Regions from separate parts of the Chryseobacterium sp. CCNWLW53 genome, predicted to be linked through region 2. Evidence: riboswitches for the same ligand, from Rfam matches in the RefSeq annotation. Region 2 holds a riboswitch; each other region holds the start of a gene.

Region 1 (10,727 bases), on a different contig from region 2:
ATACGGATTCCTTAAAATTTCTCTTGCTACAAATATGAGGTCTGCGTCTCCTTTTTCCAGAATTTCTTCAGCTTGTTCCACCCTTGTGATTAACCCGACTGTTCCGGTTTTTACCCCGGCTTCTTTTCTGATCTGGGATGAAAAAGGAACCTGATAGCCATCAAATACAGCTATTTTAGCGCCGTGGATATTTCCTCCGCTTGAAACATCTACCAGGTCTACGGAATGTTCTTTTAAAACTTTAGCAAGCTTTACACTGTCGGTGATATTCCATCCGTTTTCGGCATATTCGGTTCCGGAAATTCTTACGAAAAGGGCTGTATTTTCGTCCAGTTCTAAGTTAACAGCGTCAACAATTTCCAAAAGAAAACGGATCCTGTTTTCAAAGCTTCCGCCATATTCATCTGTCCTGATATTGGAAAGCGGTGATAAAAACTGGTGGATAAGGTATCCGTGTGCACCGTGAATTTCTATCATATCAAAACCGGCTTTTACAGCTCTTTTTGCTGCTTCTTTAAAATTCTGTACCTGTTCCTTAATCTCGTCAGCAGTCAGAACATGCGGAATCCTTTCAGTAGGATGATAAGGAATAGGACTAGGTGCAACGGTTTCCCAACCTTCTTCAACAGGAATCTGCAGGTTATTCCATGTGGAACCTTTTCTTCCGGCGTGGGCAAGCTGGATCCCTATTTTACTTTCTGAACGGGAATGGACAAAATCAACAATTTTCTTAAGTTCTTCTGCCTGTTTATCATTCCAGATACCCATACAGTGGTTGGTAATTCTTCCACGAGGCTCTACTCCGGTGGCTTCAACCATGATAAGTCCGGTTCCGCCCTGAGATCTGCTTCCGTAGTGTACAAAATGGAAATCATTAGCCAATCCATTTTCGCATGAATACATACACATGGGAGACATTACCCATCTATTTTTCAATTCTATATTTCTAAATTTTACTGGTGTGTATAACATTTTACTTTTTGATTTTCAATTTAATGATGAATAAAAAAAACATTGTCGAAGTGATGAAAAAGAAGTAAATTTGGCCCCCTTTTTAGTCTTACTAATATATGAAAAAAGACATACAGATCAGTTACGAGCATTTTAAAAACAGCAGTGAACTGAACGATATAGAAAAAACCTTATTTGAAAGAGCAATACAAGCCCGTGAAAATGCTTATGCGCCCTATTCGAATTTCCTTGTAGGATGTGCTGTCTTACTGGAAAACGGTGAAATTTATTCCGGTAACAACCAGGAGAATGCAGCCTATCCATCGGGGTTATGTGCAGAAAGAACGACTCTTTTCTGGGTGGCAGCCAATTTTCCGGATGTCAAGGTGAAAAAGATCTTTGTCGTTGGGGGGCCTAAGGAATTTCATGAGAAAAATCCTCCGATTCCACCTTGTGGAGCCTGCAGGCAAAGCCTGATAGAATATGAAACGAAACAGAACGAAAACATCATCCTTTATTTTTCAAGCATGAATGATGAAGTGGTAAAGGTTCATTCTATTAAGGATTTGCTGCCTTTCTATTTTGATTCATCGTTTTTGTAAAGGTGAAATTTTGCGAATAGTGAATTTTGGTTGATGTGAATAGTGAGTTTTGCTTCGCAAGTGAATGGTGAATTAAAGTTTTAAGAATCAAAAACCAAGAACCAAGAATCAAGATTTCAAATACCATACTTTTGTCAATGGTCAATTTTATTTTACAAGTGAATTGTTAATTTAAGGATTATTTTCAATTTTGTAGTGTCATGTTCATTAATAATCATTTATACTTTTTAAAAATTTCCCTGCGAAGCAAAATTCACTATTCACCATTCACTATTCACAATTGACCACTCACAATTGACTTTTTGTCTTTTTTGCGCAATAATTTTAAAAAGTTATCTTTGCAAAAATTTTGGTTTCCAGCATTTTGGAAATAATAGGGAATTGGGTGTAACTCCCAGACTGTCCCCGCAACTGTAAATCGCAATAAGATTTCTGTAAAAAACCACTGTTCAGACGGGAAGGTGCAGAAAGCGAAAGTCAGGAGACCTGCCAAAATTATAACTAAAAACGTATTACTTTCGGAGGAAAAGTAAAATAGTATGGATATAAAAAGGTCTTTATTACTACTTTGTTCGTCTTACGGCAGCTTTCTCTTCGGACAGGAGAAGGCGGTTGACACCATTTATATTTTCGACAGCCAGATGAGCAAGGTAAAGCTTTTCCATCCGGTACGTACGATCACTCCAAAAGATCTCGAGAAAAACTCAGCCAATCTTTCTGAACTTTTACGCTTTCAGTCTTCTATTTATGTGAAAGAAAATGGCCGTGGGGCGGTTTCTTCTCCTTCATTCAGGGGAACAACAGCTCAGCAGACTGCTTTTGTGTGGAACGGAATCAACATAAATTCCAGCTTTTTGGGGCAGGGAGATGTGAATAATATTCCACTTTTCGGATATGATCAGATTGATATAAAAGCGGGTGGCGGAAGTGTTGTTTATGGCAGCGGAGCTATTGGAGGAAGTATTCATTTAAATAATATTTTGGATTTCAACAGGGGCTTCAAAGGTTCTGTTTATTCGGAGGCGGGCTCTTTTGATACTTATAATAATTTTCTGCAGGCTTCATTCAGCAATGATAAATTAAGCGTTAAGGTTTCCGGGAGCTATTTAACGAGTCAGAATGATTATAAAGTTCCTGAATTTGTTGTAGGAAGTACGGGATTTTATAATGTTAACGGCAGATATTACAATACTTCAGTTAACATCGGAGCTTCTTATAAAATTGCTAATCACCAGACTATTTCATGGCAGAACCAGATGTTCGATGCATCACAGCATTATCCTGTTTTTGAACAAATCGGAAACAGAACAAAATATAACGCGCAGACTTTAAGAAGCCTGATCGCATGGGATATCAATAAAAGTAATCTTTCAAACAGCTTAAAAGCAGCTTATACGGAAGATAATTTCCAGTATTTTTCGGATCTTAACCAGCCTAAAGCAAGCGGTGCAGAAGGAAAGAATTATATTTTCAAAAATGATTTCAACTATTTCATCACTCCAAAGATCAACATCAATGCTATCGGGGAATTTCAGGTGAATAAAGGGGAAGGTTATCAATCCGGAATTGGAGTCATCAGCAGAAATGTAGGTTCCCTATCCGGCTTAATCAGGTATTTTACCACGAAGGAGCTTCGTTTTGAAGCCGGGATCAAGAAGGATTTTGTGGAAGATATCTCTTCTCCGCTTCTGTATTCTTTTTCGGGAAAATGGGATGCTTTACAATGGTATCATATGGGAGCTAGTTTTTCAAGAAACTTCAGATATCCTTCTTTTAATGATCTTTACTGGCAGCCGGGAGGAAATCTGAATTTGCTTCCTGAAACATCCACGAATATTGACATGAGCCATGAGTTCAGCTTAGGAGATTTTAAAATTACATTGAGTCCTTATTATATGGACATCAAAAACCTCATCAACTGGCTTCCTACACCTTATGGATACTGGGCACCTGTGAATACGTATAAAGTTGAATCTTACGGATTGGAATCACAGGTTAAATGGAACAAAAAATTCGGGAAACATGCTCTGAAGCTGGATGCAGGGTACACATATTCGAAATCTGTCAACAAGAATACTGAAATGCAGATGATGTATGTTCCGATCCATAAAGCTGTCGGAAATATTGAGTATGGCTATTCATTCCTTAAGCTATACGCACAGGGACTTTTCAACGGTCTTACCTATACGACTACGGATGAGCAAAGGTCTACAGCTATTGATCCTTATTTTATTTTAAATACAGGAATTTCGGCCTCACTTTTCAAGAAATACACTTTGGGATTTAAAGTGAACAATGTTACCAATACGGTTTATCAGACGGTATCTTTGTATCCGATGCCGAAAAGGAATTACAGTATGTATGCAACTATTAATTTTTAAACTTAAAAATATTATGAAACTGAACAAACTTCTACCTCTTCTTTTTGCTTTTACACTCCTTTTAGGCATCGTGTCTTGTAGCAGTGATAATAATGATGAGCAGGAAATATTCTATGGCAATGGCTTTCTAATTGCTAATGAAGGTACTTTCGGAAAACCTGAAGGTGACGTAACGTTTGTAAGTGCAGACCTAAACCTTAAACAGGATAATGTTTTTACCCTTAATAACGGAGGAGCAAAACTAGGTGATGTTTTACAAATGGTTGCTTTCAATGGTGAAAATGCTTATCTGTTATTGAATAATTCTAATAAGATCCAAATCGCAAACCGTTACAATTTTAAGGCGAATGGCGAGATTACCGCTGAACTTAATTCTCCGCGATATATGGCTTTTGCCAACAACAATATTTATGTAACAAACGATAAATATTTAGGTGCCAAGTATGTAAGCATCTATAAAGTTTCAGACCGTTCTTTCATCAAAAAAATCACTTTCACAGATGCTGCTGAAAGAATTGTAGAAGCCGGAAACAATATCTTTGTCCAGAATGCTTCATTTGGCTTTGGAAATAAGATCTCTTACATCAATACTTCTACCAACAATGTTCAGTCTACGATTACGTTACCGGCAGGAAATATCAACAAGATCATTTCAAGTAATCAGAATGTATATGCTATTGCTGCGGGAACAGCAGATTCTTATATCTACGAGATCTCAAGCACAGGAAGCATTACAAAAACAACTACTTTAACAGGTATTGCTAACGCTACGAATCTTGAAATTGCCAATGGTAAGTTTTATTTCACTTCTGGGAAAAACGTTTACAAGATGGATATGAGCGCTACAACAGCACCTACATCGCCGCTGTTTACTGTAGCAAATAGTGTTGATGCGTATTCTGCTTTATACGGATTCAGCGTGATCAATGACAAAATTTTCACTTCGGATTCCAATGGATTTACCCAGGCCAGCAAAATTGTAGTTTACAATACTTCAGGAGCTATCATCAGATCATTTACAACGGGTATAGGCTCAAATTCAGTCTATGCAAACTAAGATATTAATACTTCGGTATTATTTATAAATTTTATTTTTTTTCATCATTTGTGTTTTTTTTCAGGCCGCTTCTCCGAAGCGGCCTGATTTTGTTTTTACTGATAAAAAGGCTTCGGCGGGACAAAGTCCCGCCGAAGCCTTTTTTATATTTAAGTTTAATTACACTTCAATCCCAGCTTCTCAGCTTCTGCAATCACAAACTTTTCAGCTTCTTCCTTATCATTGGGAATCTCACCTTCCAAAATGGCTTCTTTTACTTTTTCTTTAAGGATTCCAATCTCTTTTCCGGGTTTAAGACCAAACATCTGCATAATCTCTTCTCCTGTGATTGGCGGCTGGAAATTGCGCACCTGATCTTTCTCCTCCACTTCTTTGATCTTCACTGCTACATACTCAAAATTCTTCTTGAATCTGTCCTGCTTTTTGGAGTTTTTGGTGGTAATATCTGCTTTACACAAGGTAAACAGATCTTCCAGGTCTTCGCCGGCATCAAATAAAAGTCTTCTCAATGCAGAGTCTGAAGCATCATCGGTGATCAGGGCAATTGGGCGGGATGAAAGCTTTACCATTTTCTGAACATATTTCATATCGCTTCCCAACGGCTGTTTTAGTCGGTGGAAAAGAGTCTTCACCATTTTTGAGCCTAAAAACTCGTGACCATGGAAAGTCCATCCTGTTCCTTCAACAAATTTTTTGGTTGGCGCTTTACCTACATCATGCAGCAAAGCGGACCAGCGTAACCAAAGATTATCTGTATTTTGAGAAATATTGTCCACCACTTCTAAGGTATGGTAGAAATTGTCTTTATGGGTCTGCCCTTCTACTTCTTCTACTCCTTTCAGCTCAATCAATTCGGGAATGATCAGCTTTAAAAGGCCTGTTTCTTCCATTAATCCCAATCCTACAGAAGGTTTTTTGGACATCATAATTTTATTGAATTCAACCATGATCCTTTCCATAGAAACGATCTTGATTCTTTCTGCTTCCTGTTTTATAGCGTTCAGCGATTTTTCTTCAATGACAAAATTTAACGTTGAAGCAAAACGAACGGCTCTCATCATCCTCAATGGATCATCAGAATAGGTTTGTGCCGGTTCCAAAGGAGTTCTCAAAATTCCTTTTTCCAGATCTTCAACACCATTGAAAGGGTCTATCAGTTCTCCGAAATTAGTTTTATTTAAAGAAATCGCCATGGCATTGATGGTAAAATCTCTTCTTTTCTGATCATCTTCAAGTGTCCCGCCTTCTACTTCAGGTTTTCGGCTATTCTCGGTATAACTTTCTTTTCTGGCTCCAACAAATTCAAGCTCAAGATCTTTGTATTTGATCATGGCTGTTCCGTACGTTTTGAAGACAGAAACTTTTAATTTAGGATCAATATCATTCGCAACAGTCTGGGCAAGCTCAATACCGCTTTGCTCCGTCACAAAATCTATATCTGTAGATGCAGTCCTCTTCATCAGGAGGTCACGGACATAACCACCGACAATGTATACGGATTGATTATTCTTTTCCGCAGCATCGGCAATGATCTTAAATAGTTTTAAATTTTTATTTTGGGTAAGATTAATTTTCATCGTTAATAAATAGATCGTCTTTTTTCTGTCAATGTATCTTTTCCATTAATCATAATGGGCATACATTCTATTAATTTTTCCTCCACCGTCAAAAAACATGACTTCCACAGCATGTTTGTCCATAATAGATTTGTAGAACAATGCCACCGAATTGACGCCTGCTGTTGATCTTATTAATTCAAAATGCAAATCGGGAAATTTGTCCAGTGCTTTTCTCCAGTATTTACGGACCGCTTCTTTTCCCCTCAATGTATTCTCTTTTCCTCCTGTAGCCAAGGCAATAATTGGTGTTGTCACCTCTATATCTTCGGCATAATGAGACAGTATATTTTCAAGATCATGAGAATTCCAGGCACGGATCCATTCTTCAGCAAAATTTTGGTGGTTCATGGCACTTCTTTTATCAGTTGAAGAATGCAAAGATAGAAATTAAAAAAAAGAAATCCTGCCGATATACATGGACAAGATTTTAAAATGAAGGAATTATTATAGAATTTTTACTCACGAAGAACCTTAATTCTGTTATCACTCCATATTTTTATCACGGAAGAACCCGAATATTTTGAAACTTTTTCTCTGTCTTCCTCTACCGCGTAATCTACCAGCTTAATTATTTCCGGAGAAATATCGGAAAACTTCAAAGGACTTTTATCCCCACTGAAATTGGCGGAAGTGGAAACCAAAGGTCTGTTTAGCTTGGTGATCAGTTTTTTACAGAAATCAGTTTTTACCAGCCTTATTCCTATGCTTCCGTCTTCAGCAAGGAGTTCTTTCGGAAGCCCGCGTGGATTTTCATAAACAATGGTGACCGGTTTTTCGCTTAGGTCAATAATTTCCCAAGCCATTTCCGGAACATCCACAAGATCCTGAAGTCTCTTTTCAGATTCCACCAGAATGATCATGGATTTGTTTTTTTCCCTTTTTTTGATGTCAAAAATCTTATTGACAGCTTCTATATTGGTGGCGTCGCAACCTATTCCCCAAATGGTATCTGTAGGGTAAAGAATCGTTCCGCCGGATTTTAATATTTCGATAATGTTTTCCATAATTTAAAAGGGTACTAAACCCGTGGATAAAGGTAAAAAAACGGGAAGGTCCGGCCAAAAAATATGGGATAAATGTTTTTGTTTAGATGAATGTTTTAAATTGGGCTAAAACCTGAATAATAGGTCTTCTTTTGTTGAATGGGCTAAAGCCCATTTCTATTGAATATATTGGTCTCTTAAAAGTAATGTACAAGCTTTTGACAAAATATGTATACAAAAATTCAATAGGGACGGGCTTTAGCCCGTTTAAAATAAGGTTCCATAACATTTGGCTTTAGCCAAAACCTATAAGAAATTATCCCTTTCAAGAAATTCCTGATATTCTTCTCTAAAACTTTTTCTCTGATGATGTTTCTCCTGATTCTTAATATATTCTCTCACAGTCTCAACCTTTGACTCCGAAACAGAAACGGCAAAATATTCATCCTGCCATGAAAATTTTTCCCGAGTAAGTTGATTTTTATTAATCCAAAAAGAAGATTCTCCCTTTAGCAATTGTACTATTTTTTCCATATTCTGACCTGATCCTAGTGAAATCAGACAATGGCAATGATCTGAATAGCCGTTAACCATATCTAAATAAATTCCTTTTTGAGAAGCATTTTCCTTGATATGTTTCCAGACTTTAACCCTCAAATCAAATGTATCCAGATGTGGAACTCTGTTTTTTGTGGAAAAACAAGATGAATATAAATTTTAATAAATGACATTTGTGTTGTTTTAACCAAAAATAATATTTTTTAATCTATATTTTGGCTAAAGTCATATTTGACTGATTATCCAAAAAAAACAGGCTAAAGCCCGTTCCTATTGAATTTAAATATCATTCACGAATTATCATGGATCATAGATCTTATCTCTTTGTTCCTGATTGTTCATTCTACAAATCCCAAACCCTATTTCAAGCCTGGCAAATACCTCTCTTTAATAATATTTAAATGATGATAATTGTGTCCCACGATCAGTTTCCCGATTGTTTCCACAGCCAGTTTATTTCCATTAGCTATGCCTGTATTATTTAAAATACCGGATTCAAGGGTTTCAATGAGGATTTGTGAAGACTTTCTTACAAGTTTGTATTCTTCCAGCAGGGATTCCAATGATCTGTTATTGGCAAAAGAGGCCGCAGCATATTCTTCTTCATCAAAGCCGGGCAATTGGGCTTTTTCTCCTCTGGCAAAAGCCAGAATTCTGTACTGAAATATTCTTTCGGCATCAGACAGGTGGAGTAAAAGTTCTTTCAGGGTCCATTTTCCGTCTGCATAGGCAAAAAGAGACTGTCCTTCTGTAAGGGCTGCATATATTTCTACTGTTTTTTCTCCTGATAATTTTAATTCTCCGATCCAGTCCTCTGAAGGAATCTGGTCCAGATATCTTTGTACGTATTTTTGAAAATCAGACATGCTTTTTCGAGTTATAAGTTATTAATGATAAGTGATAAATTATAATTGATGAATGATATGTAAAGTGAAATTCACAATTGACTATTGATCATTCACAATTTACTTTTGTTCCATTCCCCTGTTCGTCCATTCATAAAAATTCACAGAGTCATAGAGTTCAAATCCGCAGGCGGGATACAACTGGTTTCCCACATCGTTGTTTTTTCCTGTTTCCAGGAGAACTCCGCAGGCATTGGATGATCTGCACAACCCTTTGGCTTCTTCGATCAGCTCTTTGGAATAGCCTTTGCCTCTATGGTTTTCATTAACATAAAGGTCATTCAACAGCCAGTATCGCTGCATTCTTGTGGATGAAAATATTGGATACAGCTGAACAAATCCTGTTAGTTTTCCGTCTTCTTCTGCCACAAAAATTTCGGAATCTTTGTTTTCTATTCTATCTCTGAGAAAATGTTCCGCTGCAGGAATATCAGATTCTTTGTGATAAAAGACTCTGTATTGGTCAAATAATTCTGCCAATTGATTCACATCTTCAAAGGTTGCCTTTCTGGTGTTTTTCATATAATTATAAATGATGATCGTAGCTCAATACCCTTTTCATCTTCCACTGCTTATCTTCCAGAATCCACAAAATAGTAAATTTCGCCCTACTCCCCTGATTCCATTTGCCATTGGAAAATTCGAAAAATTCATGTTCTCCTTCTTCTATGAAAGCGTACAGAACATTATTGTTGTATAAAGGATAGACTTTCATACTATTAGGCACGAGATCACGCTTTACTTTGTTTCGGTTACCACAGATATTGTTTTTAATAGAAGCGGTAAAAGCAGGCTCACCGGAAGTAATTCCTCCTTTATCGTGATAAAATTCCAGATCCTTACTGACTATAGATTTATAATGAGAAAGATCACATTTATTAAATCCGACATCAAATACCAGACTGTCCAGCTTTTTAGCTGTCTTATACAATTCGTCGGTAGTTTTTACCTGTGAGTATACCATCTGACTGACAAAACTTAAGATCAAAAAAAACTGAATCTTTCTCATTATATTTTATTTTAAAGTGTTAAGAGAAAGCTTTCTCAAGATCTGCAATCAGATCTTCTGCATCTTCGATACCCACACTCAAACGAACTAAGTCGTCTGTAATACCTAATTCTTCACGTTTATCGGCAGGAATGGAAGCGTGCGTCATCAATGCAGGGTGATTCGCTAAAGACTCTACCCCTCCTAAAGATTCAGCCAGAGTAAACACTCTTACTTTCTCAAGGAATTTTACAGCATCTTCTTTTTTCCCGGATTTGAACGTAAAAGAAACCATTCCTCCTGATTCTTTCATTTGGGATTTGGCAAGCTCATATTGAGGATGAGATTCCAGTCCCGGATAAATTACTTTATCTACTGCAGGATGCGTTTCAAGGTACTTCGCTACAGCAAGTCCGTTGTCTGAATGACGTTGCATTCTTAATGCTAATGTTTTGATTCCTCTTAAAACAAGGTAAGAATCGTGAGGTCCTAAAATACCACCGCTCGCAAACTGAATAAAGTGAAGCTTCTCTCCCAGTTCAGCATCTTTTGCGATCAGTGCTCCGGCGATAACATCTGAATGTCCGCCTAAATATTTTGTAGCCGAGTGCATAACGATATCTGCTCCCAGATCAATAGGTCTCTGAATATATGGTGTTGCAAAAGTATTGTCCACAGCAACC
Region 2 (10,727 bases):
AAAGCTGTTAATGTTTCTAATTCTGTTTTATCTAAGATAGCAGAAGCCTGATCGGCTACTGTTTTTCGGAAATCTTCAGAATTATTGATCAGAAACTTACCTTTTTCTGTTGCTGAAAGATTAAATATTCTTCTGTCGGAAATACTTTGTTTCTGTTCAACCAGCTCATTACTGATCAGGAATTTGATCTGTTTTGATATGGCTGCCTGGCTGACCTTAAATGCTACAGCAATCTGTTTTCCGGTAACCTGATCCTTCCGGTATATATATTCTATAATATTGTAATGCGTTGCAGTAACACCGCTGATGTTCCCCTTGTTCATATTAGCCAATATAAAACACTGAAGATCAGTAAACGTATTAAAAAATTGATTCTTTTCTATTTCCATAAAAATACTTAACTTAGTTAACTATTAACAAAGTTAATGAATTATTATGAAAGAAATCATCATCACTCACGCAAGACAGAATAATCTGAAAAATATTTCATTACGCATTCCAAAAAATAAAATAACGGTCTTCACAGGAGTTTCAGGATCCGGAAAATCATCGTTGGTATTTGAAACGATAGGTGCCGAAGCCCAACGCCAGATTAATGAGACCCAAAACAGTTTCATAAGAAACCGCTTACAGTATTTTGGAGTTCCGAATGTTGAAAAAATCGAAAACCTTAATGTCCCTTTTATCATCAATCAAAAAAGGCTGGGAGGAAATGCACGCTCAACAGTGGGAACAGCAACCGATATTTATGCCTCCCTCCGGCTACTTTTTTCCAGGATAGGTAAACCATTTGTGGGATATTCCAATGTGTTTTCTTTCAACAATCCTCAGGGGATGTGTCCTGAATGTGAAGGCCTAGGATATGTGCAGACCGTGAATACGGAAACTCTTTTTGACAGAAACAAATCACTGAATGAAGGCGCGATACGGTTTCCCACATTTCAGCCCGGAGGCTGGCGGCTGACACGTTATATTTATTCCGGGTATTTTGACAATGACAAAAAGCTTAAAGACTTCACAGAAAAAGAATGGGAAATGTTGTTGAATGCCAAAGAACATATTCCCAAAAATCCGACCAAAGAATGGGGAAAAACAGTCCGGTATAAAGGCGTAATTCCCAGAATTGAAAGTTCATTTCTGAAAAAGGATTCTAAAGAGAATATTACGCGAAAAGATACTTTAAAAAAAATCATAATTACTAAACCATGTCCGCTTTGCGAGGGGAAACGGCTCAATTCAAAAGTTCTGTCCTGTAAGATTGAAGATAAAAGCATTGCAGACTGTACCTCACTCTCCATTGATGAACTTCTCCTTTTTATTCAGAGCTTGTCATCTGAAATATATTCTTCTATAATTAATGAGTTGATAAAAAAGCTTCAGAACCTAATTGATATAGGTTTGCAGTATCTGACCCTGGACAGACAAACTGACACGCTATCAGGAGGGGAATCCCAACGGATAAAAATGGTAAAGCAGCTGGGAAACAGCCTTGTGGATCTGCTGTATATTTTTGATGAACCCAGTATCGGCCTCCATCCTAAAGATATTGACCATATTGTAGATATCATCAAAAAAATAAGGGATAAAGGCAATACCGTCTTAATTGTTGAACATGACCCGGATCTCATCAAAATAGCCGATCTTATTGTGGATATGGGACCTGATTCGGGGAAAAACGGCGGTGAAATTATGTATCAGGGAACTTTTAATCATTTAAAAAATGCAAAAGGTAAAACAGCCGATTATTTTAACAAAGCCCGTACTTATAATAACGTCCCTAGATCAGCAAAAGGCTATCTTGAAATTAAAAATGCTCATCTTCATAACTTAAAAAATGTGAGTGTAAAAATACCTACAGGCATCATGAATGTTGTAACCGGTGTGGCAGGATCAGGGAAAAGCACTTTGATCAATAAAGTTTTACCCTTATCCTATCCGGTAACCGTAGTAGATCAATCTGTTTTTACAGCCAGTATCCGTTCAAATCTGTTAACGTATCTCAATCTGTCAAATACTGTCAGAAAACTTTTCTCCAATGCCAATAATGTTTCTGAAAAGCTTTTCAGCCGCAACGGTGAAGGCGCCTGTTCCAATTGCAGGGGATTGGGCGTGGAAAAAATAGACCTTGCTTTTATGGATGATATTGAACAGCCCTGTGAAGTCTGTCACGGATCAGGGTATAAACCTGAAGTTTTACAATATCTATACAGGGGTAAAAATATCGCTGATATCATGAATATGACCGTTCTGGAAGCCCTGCAGTTTTTTCCCGGACCCGGATTTGAGCATGAACTCAGTCTAATGATTAAATTAGGACTGGATTATCTGACTCTGGGGCAGCGGCTGGACAGCTTCTCCGGAGGTGAAAGACAGCGTTTAAAACTGACCAAAGAGCTGAACCGTACAGATAAGATTATTGTTTTGGATGAGCCCAGCACAGGCCTTCATCCTATTGATAATGAAAAGCTGCTTTCTTTCTTTGATGAACTGATACATAATGGGAATACCTTAATCGTTATTGAACATAACCTGGACATCATCGCTCAGGCAGACTGGATTATTGATATCGGTCCTGGAGCCGGAAAACTGGGCGGCAGTATTGTATTTGAAGGAACCGTGAAAGACCTCTTATCAGCACAGCATTCTGCAACTTCCGTATATTTAAAGAAGCACCTTCGAGGTCAATAGAAGCTGAAATGGCTGCTTACTGTTTATTTTGCGATAAAGATTCTCTGATTTTAAGGGAAATTTAAGGGCTTGTTGAAAAAGAAATATTAATTTAGCATTTATATATAAGGCCTATCAGACCCACATCATTAAATATAATAGAGAAGATATTCCCATGCAGAATCCTAACATTACTATTCTTAAAACAGAAATTTTATCAGACAACTGGTATACACTTAATAAAGTCACTTACAACATTATAAAAAAGGACGGAACCACAGAAACCCATAGCAGAGAAGCTTACGACAGAGGAAACGGAGCGGTTATCCTCCTTTATAATAAGATTTCAGGTACTGTGATCTTAACCAGGCAGTTCAGGCTTCCTACTTTCATCAATGGAAATGCCACAGGAATGCTTATTGAAGCCTGCGCCGGCCTTTTGGACAATGATAACCCCGAAGACTGTATAAAAAGAGAAACGGAAGAGGAAACCGGTTATAAAATTTCTAAGGTGGAAAAAGTGTTCGAAGCCTATATGTCTCCTGGCTCCGTAACGGAAATCCTGTATTTCTTTATCGCTGAATATTCTTCTGAAATGAAGATCGCAAACGGTGGAGGACTCGAAGAAGAGGGAGAGCATATTGAAGTTTTAGAACTTCCTTTTAATGATGCCCTTACCATGATAGACAGCGGAGAAATCATGGATGCAAAAACCATCATGCTTCTGCAGCATTTACGCATCAAAAGTATTGTATAGAAATAACAAACGGTGTGAAACATGCTTCTAGCCGCCTATTGCTAAAACTATTTTAAAAGGATGACAATTAGGATCATCAGGATATTTGCTGCCGTAGCCATCTTTATTTTCAGTATTCTGATGCTGAAAACGATCTCCCAATATACAGGTTTTGATAAAAATGTGGGTTTTCTCATGTTTAAACAGAAAGTGGTCAGTAATCCCTATTGGATAACATTTTTTTACATTCACATTTTTTCAGTCACGCTTTGTTTATTGGCTGGACTCACTCAGTTTTCAAACCGGTTTTTAAGTGAAAACACAGCACTTCACAGATGGATAGGAAAGATTTATGTTTACAATATTCTGATCATCAATGTTCCGGCATGTTTTGTATTGGGATTATTTTCAAATGGTGGAATCATCGGGATTACAGGGTTTATGCTTCAGGATATTCTCTGGGCTTATTTTACGATTGCTGCCGTTCTCTTCATTAAAAAAGGGAATATTGCAGGGCACAAAAAATATATGATCCTAAGCTATGCAGTTACCACCACAGCTATCACTTTCAGGATTATAAAGAATCTGTTCTATCAGGAAAATCTGCATGATTATGAGCTGTTTTATGGACTGAATGTCTGGGTTTCCCTGATTCTCAATCTTGCAGCAGCTTATTTTATTATCAGAAGCCAAGCATTATCTCTCAAAACTTACGTTCATCGTCAAAATAATAAATGAGATAAACAGCAACAATGCATAGGACACAATGAAGATCAAACCATTCAAGACTATTCTGTGCTGAGATTTTGATGTCCAACGGTTAAAAAACCGCATCACCAGATAAGATAATCCAGCCAGGATCAGTAAAGTAAAAATAAAAAAAACAAAGCCCGAGTCCATAGATATTAATTTATGTCAAAACTATTATTTTAAAATTAAAAAACATAATAAAATCTCTAGATTAAACTCAGGTTCAGAATATTTCCGAATAAAGCTTATAACAAAATATATGAAAAAATTACTTTTTACACTTTCATTGGCTCTTTCTGCAGCAGTCTTCGGACAGAAAACAAGCAGTAAGAACAACAATCTGGTACTCTACCCTTACCAGACTTTCAACTGCGATAATAAAGGATATTTTGATCCTGGAAAATATAAAAAAGAGGAAATAGACGGGATTTATAAGCTCCTATATCAATTCAACAGTGGTTTGTTCGACAATCATGCGGTCTTTAAACTTTCGGATCTTGAAGATATCCGAAAAAATAAAAACATTTATCTGCAACAATTGGAAAAACAGTATCAGGAAAAGAAAAGCCAGCTGTATAACCTTAAAGTTATTAATCTTCCCGACTGGAAAAAGCTTCACCAGGAAACCATTCAGACTTTTGAAAATGAATATCAACTGAAAAAAGAAGAGCTTATCGCCTACTCTGATCCTGCATCACTTAAAAATAGCAAATATTACAATACCTGCAAACAATATATTGATGCTGTTTCTTCTCCGGACAAACAGAAAATGTACACCGTTTGGAAAAACTTTGTTGAAACCAAAAGCAAAGATAATGCTGATCCACAATCTGTAATAGATAGGTTCAAGGCTCAATTCAACGATCCGAAGAAAGATGATTATGCACTGATTCAATTAATTGGTTTCGGCTTCTACAACTGTGCCAACGGCAGTTTCAGACCAGATCCTAATGATGAGGGAGCGCTCTATGAAAAGTTTGATAAGATCTTTACCAAGCTGAAACAGGACTGTGATGAGCCATAATTTTATTTAAAGATTGAAAAATTTAATGATTTAAAAATCAGTCAGCATTCGTTTTCGGGTGCTTTTTTTTGTTTCCGTAAGAAATTTCTCTTATTGAGCCTGAAAAAAATGATTCGCTTTTATTTCAGACAGCTGTACTGATGTGGAAGGAATTCCAAATTTTAACAGCCTGTCAATAATATGTTCAAGGTGGGCACTGTCTTTTAACACACATTCAGCAATGAGACAGTATTCTCCTGTGATTCTTTTACAGCTGATGATCTCGGGGAAGTGTTTCAGGTGGTCAATAAATATTTTAAACTCATCATTTTTAAACTTCAGATGAATAATGACTCTCAGGCTATATCCGAGACGGCCATAATCAATATCTGCTGTAAAACTTTTGATAACACCGGTATCGGTAAGGTTCTGTACTCTCTCTTTTGTAGCAGACTGAGAAAGGGAGATGTTACGCCCTATTTCAGCATAACTTAACCTGGAATTTTCAGTCAGTAACCGTAAGATTTTATAATCAAAATCGTCTAAAACTATTTTCATTGTATTTTTAGATTAAATCAGTAGAAATAATCAAAATTATAAAATTTAACCATTAAATCCATTTTATAACTACATGAATTTGACAGAAATTTGACATAAAAAAATATGACAACAATTGAATTTTCAGACAATGGAAATACACCATTTGAAAAACTTATTGGCCATAACCCTGAAATACTATACCACTGGAACAGACTTGAAGAGACTTTCTTTAAAAATACAAGTTTAGACTCTGATTTACTGGAACAGATCCGAAGAACACTTGCATTTGGCAATGGCTGTGAATACTGCATGGTAAAAGGCGGAAGACCCGATTTCAGCCAGTCAGATCTTAAAATTTCCGTAACTGTAAGCTTCGCAGAGCTATTCTCTAAAGATCACCGTTCCATACTCAAGAGCCATTTCAGCATGTTGAGAGAATTCTTTTCCGAAAAAGAAATTTCGGAGCTCTGCACCTTTATCAGTTTTATCAGTGCTTCCCAAAAACTGGGGAAAATATTTAATCTGACTGAAGAATATCAACAAAATGCAGTAGTGAGAATGGAGCAGTTAATTTTATTTAAAGATTGAAAAATGTAATGATTTAAAAAATTATAATGGCAGTATCCTATGGGTGCTGCTTTTATTTTTAAATACTTACTCCGTGAATATTTTTAACCTCGGCCATCACAAAAGTGCTGTGTGCACTTCCTATAGAATCTAATGAACCCAGCGTATTGAACACAAAGTCCTGGTAATGTTTCATATCTCTTACCTGAACTTTCAGGAGAAAATCGAAATCTCCTGAAATATTATAGCATTCAGCAATTTCATCAATCTGTAAGATATCTTCAACAAACTGATTTCCTACAGAACGGTCATGGATTTTAAGTTTAATCTGGCAAAAAACAGTAAACCCGCGGTTCAGCTTTTCTGCTTCCAGTACAGCTGCATAATGCTTGATATATCCTTCCTGCTCAAGTCTTTTCATCCGTTCGAAAACAGGTGAAGGTGAAAGATTGACTTCTTTTGCAATCTCTTTTACAGTCAATTTAGCATTCTTTTGCAGGATTCTGAGCAATTGAAGATCCCTTTCGTCAAGTCTTTCCACAGAATAATATTCTTTTTGAGGTTTATGTTTTTCAAATTTACAGAATTTTTAACTTTAAAATAAGACCAAAACAAAATAATATTCCTAATTTTTACAAATTAACCAATCAATTCACTTTAATCAATACCTTTGACATAGATTTTGTTCTTTAACATACTTCATCAAACAGAATAGGTTTTACATAACGTAGATTAATAGGGAATCGTGTGAGAATCACGAGCTGTCGCGCAACTGTAAGTAACACGACAAAGGTTTTTATCCAAGTATATCCACTGCCAGAAGCGGGAAGGATGATAAAAACTGTTACAAGTCAGGAGACCTGCCTATTCTGAATTGACAATGCTTTCGCGGTCTGAAGCTTCAGCTCATATAGATGATACTTTGAACGTCCCTGCATTACCGGGAAATTACGTCCTCACTGTATCCATTTATATCCTAAAATTCTTTCCAAACAGCATTGCGGAGCATCTAAAAGAGCCTTTAAAATCCTAATTGTCTAATTAAAAGTTTAAAAACATGCAAACGCACATTCTTGGCAGCCCGCGTATTGGCCGCCACAGAGAACTCAAAAAAGCCTGCGAACAGTATTGGTCAGGCAAAACATCATTAAACGAATTACTGGAAACCGGGAAAACCATTAGCCGGCAGAACTGGAAAATGCAGCAGGAAGCAGGAATTGACCTTATTCCCTGCAATGACTTTTCTTATTATGATCAGGTTTTGGACATGACTCTAGCTGTGGGAGCAATTCCCGAACGCTATAAAGAAATTGCCTCAAGAGCATCCAATTCTGAGCTTGATCTATATTTTGGCATGGCAAGAGGCTACCAGAAAGACGGCCTCGACATTACCGCCATGGAAATGACAAAATGGTTTGATACCAATTACCATTATATCGTTCCTGAATTTCAGAAGAACCAGCAGTTCGGATTATTTTCCAAAAAGATCATCAGTGAATTCATCAGCGCAAAAGAAGCCGGAATAAATGCCAAGCCTGTGATCTTAGGCCCTCTTACCTATCTTCTTCTGGGAAAAGAGAAAGAAGACGGGTTTGATAAACTGGACCTCATAGAAAATCTGCTTCCGGTATATATCGAAATTTTAAAAGAACTGGAAAACCATGGTGCCACATGGATTCAGCTTGATGAACCTTTTTTAGGTCTGGATCTTACTGAAAAAGCAAGAGAAATCTACCCATCTGTTTATGCTGAAATCAGAAAACAGTTCCCGAATCTTACATTTATTCTTGCTACTTATTTTGAAGGTTTAAAAGACAACCTTTCATTAGCAGCTTCACTTCCTGTAGATGTCCTGCATATCGATCTGGTACGATGTCCTGAACAGCTGGATGAAGTTTTACGTACCATTCCTCAAACATTGAGTCTATCCTTAGGTATTGTAGATGGACGGAACATCTGGAAAAATAATTTTGAAAGATCTTTAGGCTTTATAGAAAAAGCGGTCAGCACCATTGGTTCAGACAGGGTTTTTATTGCCCCTTCATGTTCTCTGCTTCACTCTCCTTTTGATCTTGAATTGGAGACGAATGAAGAAACATTATCTCCTGAAATTAAGCAATGGATGGCTTTTGCCAAACAAAAAGTTGATGAAATTGTTACCTTGAAAAAGCTTGCTTCCGGAAAGGCAGATTACCAGGCTCTGCAACAGTATGCCGAAAATAAAAAAGCAATTGACACCCGTAAAATCTCAGCTTTGATCCACAATCAGGAAGTAAAAGACCGTACGGATGTAACAACTGAAGATGATGCAAAGAGAAACAGCCCGTTCAGCATAAGGAAAGAAGAGCAGCAAAAAGTTCTACAGCTTCCCTTATTTCCTACGACAACGATTGGCTCTTTTCCTCAAACTAAGGAAGTAAGGACATGGAGATCAAAATTTAAAAAAGGGGAACTGACCGCTGAACAATATGATGATCTTCTTAAAAAAGAGACAGAAAGAACCATCCGCTGGCAGGAAGAGATAGGTATTGATGTGCTGGTTCACGGAGAATTTGAGCGAAATGATATGGTAGAATATTTCGGGGAACAGCTTTCCGGATTTGCTTTTACTCAAAACGGATGGGTTCAAAGCTACGGCAGCCGATGCGTAAAACCTCCGGTGATTTATGGTGACGTTCACCGTCCGCATCCAATGACGGTTTACTGGTCCCAATATGCCCAATCTTTAACTCAAAAATGGGTAAAAGGAATGTTGACCGGCCCCGTAACGATTCTTCAATGGTCTTTTGTACGTGATGACCAGCCTCGTTCTCTTACCTGTAAACAGATTGCACTGGCAATCCGTGATGAGGTGAATGATCTGGAAAAAGCAGGGATCAGAATCATACAGATTGATGAACCGGCTATCAGAGAAGGGCTTCCGCTCAGGAGATCCGATTGGCAGCAATATCTTGAATGGGCTGTAGAAGCCTTCAGGATTTCATCTTCCGGTGTGGAGAATGCAACACAGATTCATACGCATATGTGCTATTCTGAATTTAATGATATCATCGAGAATATTGCCGATATGGATGCCGATGTGATTACGATAGAATGCTCCAGAAGCCAGATGGAACTGTTGAATGCTTTCGCAGATTTCAAATATCCGAATGAGATTGGTCCGGGGGTTTACGATATTCATTCACCCAGGGTTCCGTCAAAAGAAGAAATGGTTGAATTGCTGAAAAAAGCGCAAGCCGTTATTCCAGCACAGCAGCTTTGGGTAAACCCTGACTGTGGTTTGAAAACCCGCCATTGGGATGAAACAGAAAAGGCGTTGATTGCCATGGTGGAAGCTTCAAAAGAAGCAGCAGAAACTTTTGATAAAGAAGGAAATTTAGTTAAATAATAGGATTTGTGCAGGAGTTTTTAAGCTCCTGCTTTTTTTTGTTTTGCTCAAAAAAATTATAGCATCTTTATGACTACTTTTCCTTTTGCACGGCCACTTTCTACATATTTCACTGCTTCATTTGTATTTTCGAACGAAAAAACTTTGTCGATGACAGGTTTTATTTTTCCTGCTTCTATCAATTTTGTAATTTCTGCTAATTGCTTTCCATCAGCTTTCATGAAAAGAAAAGAATAATTAATATTTTGCTTATCCGCCTTTTTTCTGATTTTACGGCTCAACAATTTTGTCACCAATTTTATATACCAAGGCAGGTTAAGTTCATCTGCAAATGCAGGTGTTGGCGGACCGGAAATTGAAATAATTTTTCCTTTTGATTTCAGGATATTGAATGATTTTTCCAGGGTTTTGCTGTCCTGGCTATTCAGCACTGCATCATAATCCATCAGAATATCTTCAAAATTTTGTGTTTTATAATCGATTAGTACATCTGCACCAAGGCTCTTCAAAAGTTCGAAGCTTTTTTCACTGGCAGTAGTAGCAACCGTTGCCCCTAGATATTTTGCCAGCTGTATAGCAAAAGTCCCTACACCACCGGATCCGGCCTGAATAAAAACTTTCTGACCGGCCTGAACATTAGATTTCTCAATCAAAGCCTGCCAAGCCGTTAAACCCACCAAAGGAATTGAGGCCGCCTCTTCCATTGTCAGGTTTTTAGGTTTTAAAGCCACATCCTTTTCATTAATAGAAATAAATTCTGTAAAAGTCCCTATATGAAAATCTGCTACCCTTGCATAAATCTCATCCCCTACTTTAAAGCTTTTTACTTTTGAACCTACTTTTGTGATGACTCCTGCCACATCATGACCTAAAATCAACGGCATTTTATAAGGTAAAATGAGTTTAAATTCACCGCTTTTTATTTTAGAATCCAGGAGATTGACACTTGCTGCATAAATCTGAACTAAAACCTCATTTTCTTTGACAACGGGTTCAGGCAGATCGATAAGTTGAAGCGCACTGTCTTTTTTATAACGATTGATACCGTATGATTTCATAATTTGAGCTTATTTATG
Region 3 (10,727 bases), on a different contig from region 2:
TCTGAGCTGGAATTCAAAAAAGAGATTATTGATAAGATAGATAAGGTCTTTAACCGTTTTGGGGAAGTAAAAAGTGATGCTTCTCCTGTGCTAAAGGAACTCAGAGCTGAAATTCAACAGGCTAAAAAAGCCATTCAGGAGAATTTCAACCGTGCGCTGTTCAATTACGGACAAAGCGACTTTCTGGATGATATCCGCGAAACTATTATTGAAGATCAAAGGGTTTTAGCAGTAAAATCCGGGTTTAAGAAAAGGGTGGCAGGAAGAGTTTTAGGAATTTCAAAAACAGGTTCTATCACATATATTCAGCCGGACAGCGTTGTAAAACATTACTTTAAGCTGCGCGAAAGTGAAGAGGAAGAGAAGAAAGAGATCGATAAGATCCTCAGAAAACTGACTGCGGAACTGGCAGAATTCCAACCCCAGCTTTGGAGATACCAGATTTATATTTTTGATCTTGACCTTACAAGAGCAAAAGCAAAATTTGCTGAGCTTGTTAACGGAATCCTCCCGAAGATCAACCGTCACAGGACGTTAAAGCTGAAAGACGCATACCATCCGCTGTTATGGCTGAGAAATAAAGTAGAGAACAAAACTATTTTCCCACAAAGCCTGTCATTGACAGACCATAACAGAATTATCTGTATTTCCGGACCGAATGCAGGAGGAAAATCCATCACACTGAAAACCGTTGGGTTGCTTCAGCTGATGATCCAGAGTGGAATTCTGGTACCGGTACATCCGAGGTCTGAAATGTTCTTCTTCGAAAAGATCATGACCGATATCGGAGATAACCAATCGATCGAGAATCATCTGTCTACTTATTCGTCAAGGCTTAAAAAAATGGCAGGGATCATTCGTGAAGCTGATGCCAATACGCTTTTGCTTATTGATGAATTTGGAACCGGATCTGATCCTGAACTTGGCGGTGCCCTTGCAGAAAGCTTCATGGAGTATTTCTATGATAAAAAAAGTTTCGCCATCATTACCACACACTATACGAATATCAAGCTGGTGATAGAACAGCTTCCAAATGCTGAAAATGCAGCAATGCTTTTTGATGAGGAAACCCTTGAGCCGATGTATAAGCTGGAAGTGGGACAGGCAGGAAGCTCGTTTACCTTTGAAGTAGCAGAAAAGAACAGGATCCCAAGGTTTATTATTCATGCTGCCAAAAAGAAAGTAGAACATGATATTGTCAATCTTGATAAAACGATTGTAAAGCTTCAGCAGGAAAAATTTGAAGTTGAAAAACTGAAAACCGATCTTGCGGAAAGAAAGGAATCTGTGGAAGACAAACGCGACAACCTTCAGAAGCTGAACGAGCAGTTGCAGCAAAAGCTTTTCAACTTTCAAAAACTATATGAAGAAGAACACCGAAAGCTTCAGTTTGGAAATAAGATTGAAACGTTTATCGACAGCTATGTAAAAGGAAAATCCAGAAAAGATGTTGTCAAGGATTTTGTGAAATTGTTGGAACAGGAAAAATTCAGAAAAATAGGTGCTGATAAAGATGAATCGAAACGTCTTCAGGTGGTGAAAAGAAAGATCACGCAACAGCTTAAAAAGGAAGATGTAATTGAAAAGATTGCTGAAACCAATGAAAAGCTGGAAGAAAAACGTAAAACCGACCGTGCCGTCTGGATGAAAGAAGGACAGCGTGTCCGTATTCCGGGAAGTACCAGCGTAGGAACTATTGAGAAAATTTCCAAAAATAAAGTGATCGTCAACTACGGAACTTTCAAAACAACAATTAATGCAGATGAGCTGGAAAGAATCTGATGATTTAGGATTTATAGCTTAAAACTTATAAAAAAATAGCGCTGAAAAATCAGCGCTATTTTATCTTTATTTATTTCCTGATAAATTTCAACCGGGCTGTATTTTCTTTACTTTTAAGCTGAATAAAGTAAATTCCTTTAGCGAGATAACGAATATCTACTGTATTCTCAAAGGTTCTGCCCTCTCCCACTTTCTGCCCTGAGACTGAGAAAATTTCATACTCAGCTTGTGAGGAAAGTCCTGAAATATATAAAACGTCTGAAGCAGGATTCGGATAGATACTTATTTCTTTGGATTTCCCAGTTTCATCTACAGCAAGATTCATGTTCACAAAAGTTACTCCATAGTCTTCCACTTCTCCATACGCAAATATTTCGCATGGACCAGCAGGCTGTGTTTGGCTGATGATTACCCTCATTGCTGTTCCGCACTGGGTTATACCGGCAAAAGAAGGAACATTAAATATAAAAGCTTTAGGATTTGTAGAATCTACAATAGTAGAAACGATCATTTCCGAAGCTTCAAAAATGGCGTTCGCATTAAAATCTATCCACGCTTTTACATAAGATGTCCCCGGTACTGCTGCCCAACTGGGTGTTACCGATAAAACATTATTTACACTACCCACCCCAAGCTGTATGCGGCGGGGTAAGTCCATACGAAAATCCGTATGGTTTGACATCGATGAAGCACTTACCATTGCCGGAAGTCCCCCGGAAGGAGTTATCGTAACGTTCGATAAATACAATGCTCCCAAATTAGTAGAAGTGGATCTGCAGTAATTAAGATGGGTATAGAAGGTTAACGGAAAGGATATATCTCCGGACGCATTATCAATCACCTGAACCATATGTCCCAGACAGGGTGTGAGATTATCCAGATCAGCAGAAGTGGCCCCGGCAGGAATATTCATCGAGAGCCATACCGCAGATGTTGAGGCCCTCCATTTCACGGTATAGCCTGTAGCTCCGGGTATAGGATCCCAGGTGATATGTGCAGAAGTAAAACTAATATTGGAAGCTGCTAAATTCATCGGAACAGTAAAGGCAGATTCTGCGCACATATTGTCTATTCTACTGGCTGCCTGAAATTGTACTGCACCTGAAAAAAGCAGAAGCATAAAAAGTAGCTTTTTGATCATATTTATTTGTTTATGGATTTTCGTTTGAAAAATAATTTAAATTATTTACATATTATTAAATTTTAATTAATAAATACTCCATCTGAAACGTTTTACACAAAAAAAATTATTATTTTTTGATCAGATAATAACTTTTTTAGAACATATTGATCATTTTAATCAAATACTGTTATATTTTACGGATCAAAAAAACATTTAATTTATATATTTGAGGGATCAAAAATTTTCATCAAATGATTTCCATAAACAAAGCATTGTACCTCTCCGCTTTCAGCCTTTTTTCTTTGGCATTTGTTAAGGGACAGAATAAGGTTCCTTTTGGTGTTGTAAAAGCTGAAGAAGGCTACGCCAACGTGCGCGTCCATAAGGATGACTACAGAAAAATCGTAGACAAGATCCGGATGCGTAAAGGGGATGTATTTGTTTATGTAAAACCTGCACCCGGAGAAACGGAATGGGTATGGATTAAATATCCTGAAAAGCAGGATGAGGAAAAACCTTTTGTAAGATATGAGAATCTTGAGAAGGAAGGAATGGTAAATAAAGGGCGTATTGCCTTTATCGACCAGCTTCCTCAGTTTACACCTTCTAAATCCAAGAACGGGAAATCACTAATCTTCACAGACAACAGCAATCCAAAAATACCGACTTCACAAAGAACCAAGGTGGTTATTGACGTTTATCCGTCCAATGCCGGTTACAGAAAGCAGGAAAAAGATACGGATGGAAAGATCCTTACTATAGATAAAGTAAAACCATGGGGAATTAAAGACGGGCTTCCGGAAGGGATGACAGAGATTAAGTCCATCAGAGTACAACAGCCGGGAAGAGGTTCTGTTTTTGTAAGGGAAGCTATTAAAAATATGTTCCAGCCTACCATGGATTTCAATAATGTCGGAGTAACGGCTCTTGACAATGATCACATCTATCTTTATATGATCAATGGCTCTGGTGAAAACAGATATGTCACACTTTGGACCATCAAGGAAGGAAAGGTAATGAGCCAGATTATTTACAATAGTCCGGAATAATTGTCGTTTTTCACAGTAATATTCTTATTTTTGCCCTGAAAAAGTTTAACGCTAATTCATCACAGAAATTGGTTCTGCTTAACGCAGATTAAAAGGGAACCGTGTGAAAATCACGGACTGTCGCGCAACTGTAAGTAACTGAAGTCTTTATCAAGGATCCACTGTGCAGGGCACGGGAAGGAGATAAAAGATGTTACAAGTCAGGAGACCTGCCTATTTCTTTAAACAAGAAACTTTCGCGATTTGAAGTTTATTGATCTGATGGACTGCTTCAGGGATTCTCCATGATTCCTGTCACTGTTCTGTTATTTTGATATTATTTCATTTCGCATTAATTAATAATGAAATATGACTACAGAAGAAAGAATTGCAGCATCCGAGACCAGAATTTTTAAAGCGGTTTTTCCCAACACTACCAATCATTATGACACTCTTTTCGGAGGTACTGCCATGCAGCTGATGGATGAAGTAGCTTTTATCACTGCAACCCGTTTTGCAAGAAAAAGAGTGGTAACTGTAAGCAGCGATAAGATCGATTTTAAAAAGCCTATCCCTGCAGGAACCATTGTAGAGCTGATCGGAAAAGTTGACTATGTCGGAAAAACTAGCATGAAAGTGAATGTAGAAATCTATACGGAGCAAATGTACTCGTATGAAAGAGAAAGAGCCATTGTGGGTGATTTCACTTTTGTAGCGATTGATGAGTTTAAAAAACCGATAAGAATAATGTAAAGAATAAGTTTCGGGCGGCCTTTGGCCGCCCGAAACCCTTTATAAGGTAAAAAAAAATTGTATTTGTAAAATTGTATTATTCTGATAAGTGAAACGCTCTTGTTTATCTTAAAAAAACAGCAGTTTTAATTTTAATTTTTTTTGCGATAAATCTACCGAACAACCTTGTCAGTATCCAAGCTTCTGATCAGTAATGTCTCAAAGGCCTCTCCCATCTCATCCGATGCCCTCCTAATAGCATTTTCCAGCATGTTTCTGATCTGCTTTTCAGTCACACCGGCTTCCGTCCAGCTTCTTCCTGAAGTGTGTGAATTTAAGATAAACGGCATGATACGGTCAATGGCGCAGGCAAAAATAGCGTCCGGCGTTTTTTCTTCCTCAAATTCAAGCCATAATTCAAAGAACTCGGTACGCAAAGGTTCATCAAGGATTCCAAAGATTTTCTGCGCTGAAATCTTTTCCCTTTCGAATTTTCCTACCATCGCCCGTTCATCAAAAAGGAAAGTATCTCCTGCTTCTATTTCCACTAAATCATGAATGGAAAGCATTCTTATGACCCTTAAAAGATCAATATCTGCACGGTTTTTAGCATACGGATAAAGGATCTGCGCCAAAATAATGATCTGCCATGAGTGTTCGGCCGTATTTTCCCTTCTGGAATCATCGGCATTGTAATTTCTTCTCTGTACGTTTTTCAGGGCATCAACTGCCAGGATAAAATCGATCTCCTTTTGTATTTTCATTTCTTTTTTATTATTTGGATGATTTTCTAACGATCCATTTATTATTAATCTTTTCTCTAACAGTCACTTTCGTTTTTTCATCACTGAAATCACTGATTTTTTCGTAAACCAGATCCAATCCTTTGTTGGGAATCACCTGATATTCGTAGGTGTAATGTAGAGATGCGCCGGATCTGGCATAAGTGGTCAATCGTTTTCGTTTGGAATCTACATCAAACATTCCCTGATAGGCGCTGGCAATTTCAGTAAGTTCTTTACTCAGAACAAATTTTTTCTTTGTGGAATTAAATACATACACATCAAAAGAAGCACTGCCATAGTTTCCGCCACTGCCGTTTCTTATGGCTACATCTTCCGTCCCGTCAAAATTGAAATCTCCAAAAACCACAGGATCATCATGGACCATTCCGTGGGTTAGTGTTGTTACACTGGTGCTTGACGGTTTCGCCTCTTTTTCAAAATACATGACAAAATCTCCGGAAGCAAGAGTCTGTAGCTTCTCTCCGCTTTTACTGAACAATATGATAGCAGCGTTATTTCTACAGGCATCAGCCTGACATTCTTCAACAGTAACCTCTGCGTTATATTTCCTGGATGCATCTTCGATGGCAAAACGATATTGCCCGAAACAAAGAGGTCCAAGCAGTATCAATGCTGACAGCGACCTGTATAATGTGGTTGTATTGATCATGGGTGATTTTTATGCATTAGTTTTTCAACAAATTCTATGCAAAAATAGGGGTTTTGGCTGAAAGCTATTTTATATAAAAGATTAGTTGTATTTTTAATGGAAATATCTGTAATATGTCTCCAGAATTCAATTATCCAACGGAAATTAAAGGAACAAGAAAGCTGTATTCTTTATTTAAAGGAATAAAAAATCCGTTAGAGGTTATTACCGGAAACCACAAAATTGCAGGAGATAACTACTATATCAAAACCAATTTCACCAATAAGAACTTTATTTTTTCTCAGGATAAAGAATTCACAGAATATATTTTAAAGCAAAATCATAAAAACTATTACAAATCTGAGATCCAATCCATTACTTTAGGAAAGTACCTGGGAAACGGTTTGCTCACGAATAACGGAAAAGACTGGCTGAAACAGAGAAGGCTGATCCAACCTGGTTTCAGCAAAACGAAAATCACCAACCTGGTTTCAATTATGGGAGAGGAAATTGATAAAGCTTTTCATTCATTCCAGCCTGGGCAGGATATAGATCTTTATGATTTCTTTCATAAGCTCGCTTTTAATATTGTCGCAAAAACTCTTTTCAGCTCTGATATTGGTGAAACCCAGGTGAAAGAACTGGGTAAAATCATTACAGAAGTTCAGGAAGTTTTCGCCAAAGAGGTTCGCCTGCCTTTTTATTCTAAAATTTTAAAAGTTTTGGGCATTATAGACAAAACTATTGAAAAAAGCGAAAGGTCAAAAGCTATTATTCAAGGAGTTTTGGATAAACGGAAAAGTTCAGGAGAAGAGAAAGATGATTTGCTGAACATGCTTATCCAAACACGATATGAAGATACGCAACTTCCGATGTCTGATGAGCAATTGGTCGATGAAATGCTTATCCTTTTCATCGCCGGTCACGAAACAACCGCTAATGCGTTAAGCTTTATCTTTTTTGAAATCAGTCAGAATCCTGAAGCTGAGGAAAAATTAAAAAAAGAGATTGCAGACGAGGGGGAAATGGTTTTTACGTCTGAAAGCTTAATGAAAAAATCTTTTACTTCAAATATCATCAAAGAAGCTATGCGGCTGCATTCTCCAGCCTGGGCTATTGATCGTCAGGCTTTGGAAAATGATCATTTTAAAGAATATTCCTGGCCGAAAGATACTTTAATCATACTATATATCACCGGTCTTCACAGAAATCCTAAATATTGGACAGACCCGAACTCTTTCATTCCGGAGCGTTTTGATGATGAAAATGCCAAAAATTTCGCTTACTACCCTTTTGGTTCCGGGCCCAGGCTTTGTATTGGTGAACACTTTGCCATTATGGAAATGGCTCTTATCATCCGTAAATTCTACAAAAAATTCAGTTTTATATCCTATCAGAAAGCATTGAAGAAAAAAGCTCTTGTTACTTTAAGACCTACCAGCTTAAAAGGAAAAATTAGTAAAATTTGATCTGATTTTCTTTAAAATTCTCATATCTAAAAATCATCAATAAAATAATTTATTTGATTTTCAACTAGTTACATAATTTATTTATATTTTTTCACTACTTTGTATTGCATATTACCATTTTAATTACATATCTTTGTAATGTAAAATCGGAATAGGTTCATCTAGCTAGGAACATTATTCTGAAACTATAACTAATTAACAAAACTTATTAAAGATGAATACTGAAAATACCAAAGCGCAAATGCGCAAAGGAATTCTGGAATTCTGTATTTTAAGTCTCATCAACCATCGTGAAATGTATGTTTCCGACCTTATCGATGAACTTAAAAAAGGAAAACTGGATGTAGTGGAAGGAACCCTCTATCCTCTCCTTACAAGACTGAAAAATGGCGAGTTCCTTTCCTACAGATGGGAAGAATCTACAGGAGGACCACCAAGAAAATACTACCAGATTACAGAAAAAGGCAAGCTTTTCTTGGACGAACTTCAAAATACCTGGGCAGAGCTGACAACATCAGTAAACCAAATTACTCAAAAAATTTAAAAAACAAAGCTATGAACAAGACACTCTCAATAGGACTCGCAGGTTTTTCTTTCACTATAGAAGAACACGCATATATAAAGCTCAGCGATTACCTGAATGCACTGAGAAGCTCACTGGATGCTTCAGAAGAGGAGGAGGTAATGCATGATATAGAAATAAGAATGGTAGAAATCTTCAGAGATTCTTTAGGAAAACGTGAAGTTGTAAATGATTCTGATGTAGAAAAAGTAATTGCTCAGATCGGAACTCCGGAAAAAATTGAAGAGCAGGAAGAGGCTTATTTTTCTGAGAAAAATACTAAAAAAACAACTCAGTCAGGAACGGAATATACAGACAAAAAACAGCTGTTCCGTGATCCTGAAAGACAAAAGATCGCTGGGGTATGTGCTGGACTTGCTCACTATGTAGGAATGGACATTACAGCAATGAGAGCTATCTGGCTGGGGATTTTTGTACTGGGGATCTTCACAGCAGCTATCTCCTCTTCGCTGATTGGACTTCTGTATGTAATTCTCTGGATCGTACTTCCAAAAGCAGAAACAGCAGCAGATTTCCTGAAAATGAAGGGAAAGCCTATGAACTTCGACAATCTTAAGAATGAGTCTAATAAATTGGTTCAGTTTGCCAATGAATCTACTCAGAGAGTCGGGGAAATGTACAACGAATCCAAACCTTACATTGACAATGCAGGCAGCGGTATCTGGAATATTCTGAAATACTTTGTAGGAGCAATCTTTGTATTGATGGCTATTGGAAGCATCATCGGTATATTTGTGATCTTTGGATTATTTGGTATGGATGCAGATTTCCCAGGAGCTAATGAGATGAGATTCTATATGGATGACAACGGTCTGGATAAAGTATTGGTCGCTATCATGATCATCGGATGTTTAATTCCTACTATCCTTTTCAGTTTGTTAAGCATCAAAATATTCTCACCGAAGACTAAACTTAGAAATATCGGATGGGTAATCGGAGGACTGTTTCTTTTACTGATAGGTCTTGGAACTTATTTCGGAGTAAGCATGGCTAAGAAAAACCTGATCTATAAAGGAAGTAAGGAAGATACCGAGAATATTGCCATCAATACTACATCGGATACCCTTTATGTAGATTTGAAACAGGTGAATATTCCTCAGAACTTCACAGCCTATGACGATGATATTTATTCTGATAAAAAAACAGTTTACAAAGAAGATTATGTATATGTAGAAGTAACAAGAAAGCCTGAGGTAAAAACACCTTACCTGATCATCAAAAAAGAAGGAAATGGCTATAATGTTCCGGTTCAGATTAATGTTCCTGTAGAAATAGTGGGTAACAAGGTAATGCTTCCTAACTACATCAAATATCCGTATGAGCACAGATTCAGACATTACAGAGTAGATTATGAGCTGGTAGTTCCTCAAAATGCAGTAGTAATTCCATTGAAAAAAGATAAAATGGATTTTGACGGAGATCTGAACGGAGACGGCCTCAATGATGACGACCAGGATCAGGACGAAAACGGTAATATCAGAATTGAAAAGAATAAGATTTCTGTAAATGGTTCTACCATAGAATATAACTCTAATGATAAAGACAGCATTATCATCAACGGGAAAAAAGTTCCGAATAACCAGGCAGACCAGGTAATTGATTCTATGAAGTCCAGCATCAAAAAGATGAACAAAAACGTGGACATCAAAATCAAAGACGGAAAAGACGAAATTTCCATACAAACTAAATAATTAACTTCAGAGAGTGCAGAAGGTGTGAATGGAAGGCAACCGTTTGAAATTCACACTCTTCTTCTCTCAGAAATCAGAAAAAATATTATTATTTAGTTCGCTATGTTAAAAAAATGTTATACATTCGTATAGTTAAAAATAATTAACCAAATCATTAAAAAACACCTTAACCATGGTACAAGTTGCACTAGAAATTGTTATGAAAATCGTAGATTTAATCAGCGGTTTGTTTTAAGAGCGATAATATTTCAATATATTTGTAAAGTATAACCAATTTGGTTATACTTTTTTGTTTTTAATCTAAAGATATATGAAAAAACTGATAGGTAAACTGATGTTAAAGATGCTGGGCTGGAAAGTCGTTCTGCAGGGCGATGTAAATAGTCTGAACCGATGTATCCTTGTGGTAGCACCCCATACCCACAACATGGAATATCTGTTAGGAAATCTTGCCTACTGGTCTTTAGAAAAACCTTTAAAAATCATTATCAAAGATGCCCACACCAAAGCATGGTACGGAAGTCTTGTAAAAGGACTTGGCGGTATTGGTATCGACAGAAGCCAGAAAAATGACCTGGTGAATTTTGTTGCCAGACAGTTCGAAAAAGAAGATTTCAGCCTTGTGATTACTCCTGAAGGAACCAGAAGCTGGGTTCCGAAGTGGAGAAAAGGTTTTTATCATATGGCATTGGCCGCAAAAGTACCGATTGTTCTGGCGGCGGGTGATTTCAAAAGAAATATCGTGTATTTAGGCTATACCATACCTTATGAAAGGATCGCTTCAGTTCCTTTTTCCGAGATCATGGAAGAAATTCAGGATTACTATGTAAAATATGATATTGTTCCTAAAATCCCTGCGAACTGGAACCCGAATATTATGGGAGC

What was found. Region 2 has a riboswitch for cobalamin ahead of metE (5-methyltetrahydropteroyltriglutamate--homocysteine S-methyltransferase). Riboswitches for the same ligand answer to the same signal wherever they lie in the genome.
Region 1: another riboswitch for cobalamin. It lies ahead of V6R96_RS12485 (TonB-dependent receptor domain-containing protein); the one in region 2 lies ahead of metE (5-methyltetrahydropteroyltriglutamate--homocysteine S-methyltransferase).
Region 3: another riboswitch for cobalamin. It lies ahead of V6R96_RS13000 (acyl-CoA thioesterase); the one in region 2 lies ahead of metE (5-methyltetrahydropteroyltriglutamate--homocysteine S-methyltransferase).

The regions. Positions count from the first base shown of each region.
Region 1 covers NZ_JBAOJR010000003.1:724,688-735,414, reverse strand. The annotation lists gene namA (NADPH dehydrogenase NamA) at 1-972, opposite strand, end outside; gene V6R96_RS12490 (cytidine deaminase) at 1,071-1,553, shown strand; cobalamin riboswitch at 1,887-2,062, shown strand; gene V6R96_RS12485 (TonB-dependent receptor domain-containing protein) at 2,093-3,934, shown strand; gene V6R96_RS12480 (hypothetical protein) at 3,948-4,991, shown strand; gene V6R96_RS12475 (HD domain-containing protein) at 5,147-6,568, opposite strand; gene V6R96_RS12470 (nuclear transport factor 2 family protein) at 6,614-6,958, opposite strand; gene V6R96_RS12465 (L-threonylcarbamoyladenylate synthase) at 7,066-7,614, opposite strand; gene V6R96_RS12460 (transposase) at 7,900-8,250, opposite strand; gene V6R96_RS12455 (DinB family protein) at 8,511-9,017, opposite strand; gene V6R96_RS12450 (GNAT family N-acetyltransferase) at 9,117-9,578, opposite strand; gene V6R96_RS12445 (DUF4440 domain-containing protein) at 9,583-10,065, opposite strand; gene V6R96_RS12440 (cystathionine gamma-synthase) at 10,085-10,727, opposite strand, start outside.
Region 2 covers NZ_JBAOJR010000002.1:692,830-703,556, reverse strand. The annotation lists gene V6R96_RS08185 (MarR family transcriptional regulator) at 1-323, opposite strand, end outside; gene V6R96_RS08180 (excinuclease ABC subunit UvrA) at 436-2,688, shown strand; gene nudK (GDP-mannose pyrophosphatase NudK) at 2,843-3,424, shown strand; gene V6R96_RS08170 (DUF2306 domain-containing protein) at 3,485-4,141, shown strand; gene V6R96_RS08165 (hypothetical protein) at 4,413-5,177, shown strand; gene V6R96_RS08160 (Lrp/AsnC family transcriptional regulator) at 5,268-5,714, opposite strand; gene V6R96_RS08155 (carboxymuconolactone decarboxylase family protein) at 5,820-6,284, shown strand; gene V6R96_RS08150 (Lrp/AsnC family transcriptional regulator) at 6,343-6,804, opposite strand; cobalamin riboswitch at 6,960-7,146, shown strand; gene metE (5-methyltetrahydropteroyltriglutamate--homocysteine S-methyltransferase) at 7,321-9,651, shown strand; gene V6R96_RS08140 (NADP-dependent oxidoreductase) at 9,708-10,709, opposite strand; gene V6R96_RS08135 (SDR family NAD(P)-dependent oxidoreductase) at 10,723-10,727, opposite strand, start outside.
Region 3 covers NZ_JBAOJR010000003.1:835,242-845,968, reverse strand. The annotation lists gene V6R96_RS13015 (endonuclease MutS2) at 1-1,782, shown strand, start outside; gene V6R96_RS13010 (GEVED domain-containing protein) at 1,853-2,923, opposite strand; gene V6R96_RS13005 (hypothetical protein) at 3,157-3,954, shown strand; cobalamin riboswitch at 4,007-4,186, shown strand; gene V6R96_RS13000 (acyl-CoA thioesterase) at 4,303-4,686, shown strand; gene V6R96_RS12995 (HD domain-containing protein) at 4,839-5,429, opposite strand; gene V6R96_RS12990 (FG-GAP repeat protein) at 5,440-6,120, opposite strand; gene V6R96_RS12985 (cytochrome P450) at 6,234-7,568, shown strand; gene V6R96_RS12980 (PadR family transcriptional regulator) at 7,783-8,112, shown strand; gene V6R96_RS12975 (PspC domain-containing protein) at 8,124-9,842, shown strand; gene V6R96_RS12970 (1-acyl-sn-glycerol-3-phosphate acyltransferase) at 10,153-10,727, shown strand, end outside.